DNA from 2 places in the Mesorhizobium sp. M6A.T.Cr.TU.014.01.1.1 genome. Region 1 is predicted to be linked to the other one. Evidence: predicted binding sites of a transcription regulator. Region 1 holds the regulator's gene; the other holds the start of a gene.
The links. The regulator PhoB, encoded in region 1, activates phosphate uptake and scavenging genes when phosphate is short. The targets are predictions, from matches to a motif close to TGTCATNNANCTGTCAT.

Region 1 (3,866 bases):
CTTGATGAAGACGTAGTTGCCTTCCGGCGCGACCTTGAACACTTCGCGGGCCTGCATGCGGCCGACTTCCTGGTTGTCGAAGGTCAGATAGAACACGTCCTTGTTCTCGATCAACCGGTCATAGCCGACGACCGGAATGCCTTCGTCCAGCGCCTTTTGCACCGCCGGCCCGATGGCCGACGCATCTTGCGCAAGGATGATGAGCGCGTTGGCGCCCTGCGAGATCAGGCTCTCGACATCGGTCAGCTGCTTGCCGGGATTGGACTGCGCATCGGCGGAAATATACTTGTCGCCGGCGGCCTCGATCGCTGTCTTCATGGCGGCTTCGTCGGTCTTCCAGCGCTCTTCCTGGAAGTTCGACCACGAAACGCCAATGACCTTGTCCTTCGCCTGTGCGACCGACGCGAGCGTCAGCGACATGGCGACCCCCGCCAGGATGGCGGCTGCGAATCTCTTCATGATAGTCCTCCCTGCGCCGCGATACGGCGCGACCAAACTGGCCCGAAGGCCGGCACAAAGGCTCTATTTTTTCGAGCCTCGAAAAAATACTGGTCCAACGCCGAAGCGCTGTCAACATCAATTCTGATGGATTTTGATGTCCCTGCCGACTTTTTTCGAGCCCCGGAATAAACAATGACAGGGCCTTCTGCTTCTGCCAGTATTTGTCGGACGCTACCGACGGCTTCCGGTTCATGAGCGGCCGCGGCAAGAGGGAGGAAGCAAAGGATGTCGGTTGGAATCCGTCATGACGATTTGCGTCGGCGCAACCGGGCGATGGTGATTTCGGCCGTACGCCGGGCAGGCCAGCCGTCGCGAACCGAGATCGCCGCGACCACCGGCCTCAGCCATTCGACCATATCGGCGATCTCTTCCGACCTCATCCAGGAAGGCATCCTGACCGAGAGCAAAGCGAGCGAGACCGTTTCGCTGAAACGCGGCCGGCCGCAGGTCGGCCTTAGCCTCAATCCGGAAGCGGCAGCGGTGTTGGCCGTCGTGTTGTCGCTGAATTTCCTTTCGGTCGCCGTCATCGATTATGCCGGACAAGTGGTCGCCGAGGAACAGCGCCGGCTGGACACGCTGACCATGTCGCGCGACGAGCTGATCGACGAATGTGTCGCCATCGTCCGGCGCCGGCTCGAAGATCCCGATCTCGATGTCCAAAGCGTCGCCCGCATCGCGCTGGCGATCCAGGGCATCACCGATTCCCATGCGCGCGCCATGTTGTGGTCGCCGATCACGCCGCAGACGAACATTGCCTTCGCCGACATTCTGGAACGTGAGTTCGGCATCCCGGCCATCATGGAGAACGACTGCAACATGATGGCCGTGGCGCTGCGCTGGCGCGACCCGGATCGCTACCGCGACGATTTCATCGCCATCCTGCTCTCCCACGGCATCGGCATGGGGCTGGTGCTGAAGGGCGAACTGTTCACCGGCACCCATTCCTCAGGCGGCGAATTCGGCCACATGATCCACCGGCCGGGCGGCGCGCTTTGCCGCTGCGGGCGGCGCGGCTGCGTCGAGGCCTATGCCGGCAACTACGCCATCTGGCGCAATGCAAGGCAGTTGAGCGAGAACGCCGAGCCGGTCGCCGATGTCAGCGACGCCGAGATGCGGGCACTGGCGGCCCGGGCGCGCCAGACGGACGGACCCGAGCGCGAAGCCTACCGCAAGGCCGGCGAAGCGCTCGGCTTCGGGCTCGGCAGCCTGTTCGCGTTGATCGATCCGGCGCCGGTCGCCATGGTCGGCGCCAGCGCTGCCGCCTTCGACCTGATCGAGCCGGCCCTGCGCGAGGCCATCGCTCAGACCGCCGGCGGTCAGCATTCGGGTTCGATTTCCTTCGACACTGAGCCGAACGAGCTGCCGCTGATCCGCGAAGGCTGCGCCATGCGAGCGCTGAGCTTCGTCGACCAGGAGATTTTCGCGCCGGGCGCGCAAGGGAAGTCCGGCACGGCCAGGAAGCACGTGGCCTGAATGGAAGAACGCAGCTTGAATTTAGGCAGTCTGTTCAGTCTTCCCTGATCGCATAGCCCGCGCCGCGGATGGTGCGGATGACATCGGGCATGCGGCCATTGTTGACCGCCTTGCGCAGCCGGCCGACATGGACGTCCACCGTGCGCTCGTCGATGTAGATCGTCTCGCCCCAGACATTGTCGAGCAACTGGCTGCGCGAGAACACCCGACCCGGGTGCCGCATCATGAATTCGAGCAGCCGGAATTCGGTCGGCCCGAGCCGGATCTCGCTCTTCTTGCGATAGACCCTGTGCGATTCGCGATCGAGCATGATGTCACCGACCTTCAGCACGCTGGACAGCACTTCGGGCTTGGCGCGGCGCAGCAGCGCCTTGACCCTGGCCATGAATTCCGGTGTCGAGAACGGCTTGACCAGATAGTCGTCGGCCCCGGTCGAGAGGCCGCGCACCCGGTCGCTTTCCTCGCCGCGCGCGGTCAGCATGATGATCGGCAGCCGCTCGGTTTCGGGACGCACCCGAAGGCGACGGCAAAGCTCGATGCCCGAAACCGCCGGCACCATCCAGTCGAGCACCAGAAGATCGGGCACGTTTTCCTGAAGCCGGATTTCGGCCTCGTCGCCGCGCGTCACCACCTCGACCTGATAGCCTTCGGATTCCAGATTGTAGCGAAGGAGGACGCCCAGCGGCTCTTCGTCCTCCACCACCATGATGCGCGGCGCGATCATCGGCCGGTTACCCCTGTCATGTCGCCGACGCCGGCATCGTCGTTTCGTCGAGCTTCGGCCGATCCGCCGGCAATTGCTGCCCGGTCACGACATAGTAGGCGTTTTCGGCGATGTTGGTGACATGATCGCCGATACGCTCGAGATTCTTGGCGCAGAACAGAAGATGCGTGCAGGCGGTGATGTTGCGCGGATCCTCCATCATGTAGGTCAGGAGTTCGCGAAAAACCGCCGTGTATTTCACGTCGATCTTCTCGTCGGCGGCGCGCAGCTCTTTCAACGCGCCGGCGTTGCGCGACACATAGTGCTCGACCACGCCGCGGAGCTGCTCGAGAACGAGATCCGCCATCGCGTCGATACCGTGCGAGAGATTACGCGGCGTGGCGCTCTGCCCGACGGCGCTGACCCGCTTGGCTATGTTCTTGGCCAGGTCGCCGATGCGCTCGAGATCGCCGGCCATCCGGATTGCGCCAACCACGGCGCGCAGATCTTGCGCCATCGGCTGCCGCTTGGCGATCAGCGTGATCGCGCTGTCGTCGAGTTCGCGCTGCCGCGCATCCATGATGGCGTCATCCGAGACGACGCGCTGCGCCATCGCATTATCTGACGCGAGCAACGCGCGGATCGAGGCTGCGACCATCGCGGCGGCAAGCTCGTCCATGTCGCGGATCAGCCTGTCGATGTGCTCCAGTTCCTCGTCGAAAGATGCGACGGTATGTTCACCCATGATACTGTCCTCGTGCTCGAAATTCGCCGGACCGCTTAGCCGAACCGGCCGGTGATGTAGTCCTGGGTGCGCTTGTCGTCGGGGTTGGTGAACATCTTGTCGGTCGCGCCCTCCTCGACCAGATAGCCGAGATGGAACATCGCCGTGCGCTGCGACACGCGCGCTGCCTGCTGCATCGAATGGGTGACGATGACGATCGTGTAGTTCTGGCGCAGTTCGTCAATCAGTTCCTCGACACGGGCGGTGGCGATCGGATCGAGCGCAGAACACGGCTCGTCCATCAGGATCACTTCCGGTGACACAGCGATGGCGCGCGCAATGCACAGGCGCTGCTGCTGGCCACCGGAAAGGCCAGTGCCCGACTCGAGCAGGCGATCCTTGACCTCGTTGAACAGGCCGGCCTTCTTCAGGCTCGATTCGACGATGCCGTCCAACTCCGCCTTG
Region 2 (3,866 bases), on a different contig from region 1:
CACCGAGGTCGCCGGCGATGCCGTCAGCCGGATGGAAGCCGGAAATGACGCCAAGCGCGGAATAATGGGCTTCCTGGCGTCCGCTCAGCACCTGGACCTCGGTCTTGAGCACATCTTCGGCGCGGTGGATGAAATCGGGACCGTTGACCGCCTCGCGGGCAGCCGCGGTCGCCAGCACATACATGTGCTCGGCGCCGGCCTGCTCGGACAGCGCACGGAAACGGCGAAACTCCTCCATCGAGCGCGTCACCGCCTCGGGGTCCAGCTTTCCGGTCGACACGATGCCGCGACCGAGGCCAGCCAGCATCTTTTCGTTGAACAGCGTGGTCGGCGAGCGCGCCAGCCCCTCATAGACGACAAGACGGATCGAGTTCGACCCGATGTCGATGATGGACAGCGGTCGGCGGTCCTGAAGCCGGCCCTGGGACGTTGAAATCATCAGCCGGTCGCTGCGCCGTTTTTCTTGCGGCGCTTGAACTGCGCGATGCGCTTGGGCGCATGCGATTTCAGCGCATCACCCCGTCCGGAAAGGCTCGGATTGGTCATGAAATATTCCTGCGCGTTGAACGGTTCCTCGCCCTCCTCAAGCACGGCGCGCCGGGAGGTTCCGTCAGCCAATACGTCGAAACTTTGCTGGTTGTCCATGATGTTGCCCAGCATGATCTGGCCGAGGACTTGTTCATGCACCGTTGGATTGGTGATCGGCACCATGGTTTCAACACGACGGTCAAGATTGCGCGGCATCAAATCGGCCGATGAGATGTAGACGACCGCCCCGTCCGACGGCAGTCCATGGCCGTTGCCGAAACAATAGATGCGGCTGTGTTCGAGGAAGCGGCCGACGATCGACTTGACCCTTATGTTTTCCGACAGGCCCGGCACCTGAGGCCTCAGGCAGCAGATGCCGCGCACGACTAGATCGATCTCGACGCCAGCGCGGCTGGCGTCATAGAGCGCGTCGATGACGATCGGGTCGACCAGCGAATTCATCTTCATCCAGATGCGGGCCGGCCTGCCCTCCAGCGCATGGGCAATCTCGGCCGAAATGTGCTTGAGGATGCGCTTGCGCAGCGTGAAGGGCGAGATGGCCAGCCGCATCTCCTCGGTCGGCTCGGCGTAGCCGGTGATGAAGTTGAACAGCTGGGCGACATCGCGGGCGATCGTCGGATCGGTGGTGAAGAAGGACAAGTCGGTGTAGATGCGCGCGGTGACCGGGTGGTAGTTGCCGGTGCCGAGATGCACGTAGTTGCGCAGCTTGCCGTCCTCGCGCCGCACCACCAGCGACATTTTTGCGTGGGTCTTCAGCTCGAGGAAGCCGAACACGACCTGAACGCCGGCGCGCTCGAGATCGCGGGCCCAGCGGATGTTGGCTTCCTCGTCGAAACGCGCCTTGAGCTCGACCAGCGCCGTCACCGACTTGCCGGCCTCGGCCGCGTCGACCAAGGCGCGCACGATCGGGCTGTCGTTCGAGGTGCGATAGAGCGTCTGCTTGATCGCCACCACTTCCGGATCGGCCATCGCCTGGCGCAGGAACTGCACCACCACATCGAAGGATTCGTAGGGGTGGTGAACGATGATGTCCTTCTCGCGTATAGCAGCGAAACAGTCACCGCCATGCTCGCGGATGCGCTCGGGAAAGCGCGGATTATAGGGCGTGAACTTGAGATCGTCGCGGGCGATGGCGACGATCTCGGAAATCTGGCTGAGCGCCAGCGGACCGGTGAGCACGCTGATGCGGCTCGACGAGACGCCAAGCTCGCCGGCGACGAACTCGCGCAGCTCGGCCGGCATCAGCTTGTCGAATTCGATGCGGATGACCGAGCCGCGGCGGCGGCGCTTCAGCGCCGTCTCGAACAGGCGCACGAGATCCTCGGACTCCTCCTCGACCTCGATGTCACTGTCGCGGATGATGCGGAACGTGCCGGAGCCCTTGACTTCGTAGCCGGGGAACAGCTTGCCGATATAGAGGCCGACCGCCTCTTCCAGTGGAATGAAGCGGACATGACGCTTGCGGTCAGGCAAGCGGATGAAGCGCTTCAGCGCCACCGGCAGACGCAACAGCGCACTCATCTCCTCGCCATTCCTGCGATGGCGCAGTTGCAGGGCCATCGAGAAGCCGAGATTGGGAATGAACGGGAACGGATGCGCCGGATCGATCGAAAGCGGTGTGAGCACCGGGAAGACCTGCTCCTGGAAATGATCCTCGAGCCAGGTCTTCTCGTCCTTGGTCAGCGCATCGCGGCTGATGCTCTCGATGCCTTCCTTGTCGAGCAGCAGCATCAGCGCGGAAAGGCTATTCTGCTGATCCTCCTGCAGACGCTCGACCTCGCGCAGCAGCTGTTCCAGCTGTTGTTCGGGGGTGCGGCCGTCCGGGCTCTTCAGCGTGATGCCTTCGCGAACCTGGCCGGCGAGACCGGCGACGCGGACCATGAAGAACTCGTCGAGATTGGCGGCCGATATCGACAGGAAGCGGACACGCTCGAGCAGCGGATGATTGGCGTTCAGCGACTCCTCAAGGACGCGGCGGTTGAATTGCAGCCAGGAAAACTCGCGGTTGACAAAGCGGTCCGGGTTGCCGCCCTCTGGGCTCGCCACCTCGACAGTGGTGAATTCGCTCTGCACCGGCTTTAGTTCGTTCATGGTTCCTGCTCGTTTCGCACCCGCTGCCCAGAGCGTCACGCGTCGTTCCGGATGCGCAAAGGACGCTCTACCACTTTTAAGCTACGCATGATCCCCAGCGAAACCGAATTCGATTTTCGCGGCCATGCCTTAACCGGCTTAGCTTATCCTGTGACAGGCTTTTACGACAGTTTGATTTCATCGATCTTGCAAAGAGACAGCTTATGATCCAGATGCAATCCAGGTACAGCGCAGCGCGTCCTTTGGACGCGCAAAGGACGCGGTAGAATTTTGATTTTGCGCATGATCCGAGGTCATGCGGCAAATTTAGGAGACGACGATGGCAGCCGGTTCCATTCCCCATTTCCAGAACGATGCGGGCTATGCGGCGATCGACATCGGCGTCAAGGAATTCATGTGCACCGGCGCCAACCCGCCTTTCGACCATCCGCATGTGTTTCTCGACATGGGCGACGACAATGAAAAGGTCTGCCCCTATTGCTCGACGCTTTATCGCTATTCGCCAAAGCTGAAGGCGACGGAAACGCAGCCTGCGGGATGCCTGTATATCGACCAGGCCGCCTGACGCGCACGTCATCCCTATGGACGACACGCGGTCCGGGCAGGTCGTCATCGTCGGAGCCGGCGTCGCCGGACTGACTGCGGCGCTGGCATTTTCCGAGCGCGGCTATCTGGTGCGGCTGTTTGAGCAGGCGCCGCGCCTCGAAGCGGCCGGCGCCGGCATCCAGCTCTCACCCAACGCGACGCGCATCCTTCGCCAGCTCGGCGTGCTCGACCGGCTGTTGCCGGCGGCGGTGCGGCCGGAGGCGGTCGTGCTCAAGGACGCCGCCACGCTGCGCGAGCTGGCGCGGGTGCCGCTTGGCGAAGCAGCCGAAAGGCGCTGGCAGGCGCCCTATCTCGTCGCTCATCGGGCTGATCTGCAAGAGGCGCTGATGGCGCGCCTTGCCGAACAGCCGGACATCAGTCTCGTCACCGGAGCGCGCGTCGGCGGCGTCGCGGCAGGACCACACCATACCACGGCAACAGTCGAGATTGCCGGCAAGACCATCGAAGCCGACGGCTTTCTGCTGATCGGTGCCGACGGCGTCTGGTCGGCGATCCGTGCTTTTGGCGGATTTGCCGCCCAAAGCCGGTTTTCGGGCGAGCTTGCCTGGCGCGCGACGGTCAGCGCAGACAGTGTCGCGGGAGAAGCCGTTGCGGCGGTTGGCGCCGCCAATTGCGTGACC

Region 2: a site for PhoB is predicted at 2,804-2,820, ahead of EN885_RS31015 (RNA degradosome polyphosphate kinase). Genes of this name have one in related genera too.

Annotation. Positions count from the first base shown of each region.
Region 1 is NZ_RZPG01000015.1:28,633-32,498, reverse strand. It holds gene xylF (D-xylose ABC transporter substrate-binding protein) at 1-459, opposite strand, end outside; gene EN885_RS17955 (ROK family protein) at 727-1,974, shown strand; gene phoB (phosphate regulon transcriptional regulator PhoB) at 2,009-2,698, opposite strand; gene phoU (phosphate signaling complex protein PhoU) at 2,715-3,422, opposite strand; gene pstB (phosphate ABC transporter ATP-binding protein PstB) at 3,458-3,866, opposite strand, start outside.
Region 2 is NZ_RZPG01000041.1:22,298-26,163, forward strand. It holds gene ppx (exopolyphosphatase) at 1-439, opposite strand, end outside; gene EN885_RS31015 (RNA degradosome polyphosphate kinase) at 439-2,640, opposite strand; gene EN885_RS31020 (zinc-finger domain-containing protein) at 2,960-3,205, shown strand; gene EN885_RS31025 (FAD-dependent monooxygenase) at 3,222-3,866, shown strand, end outside.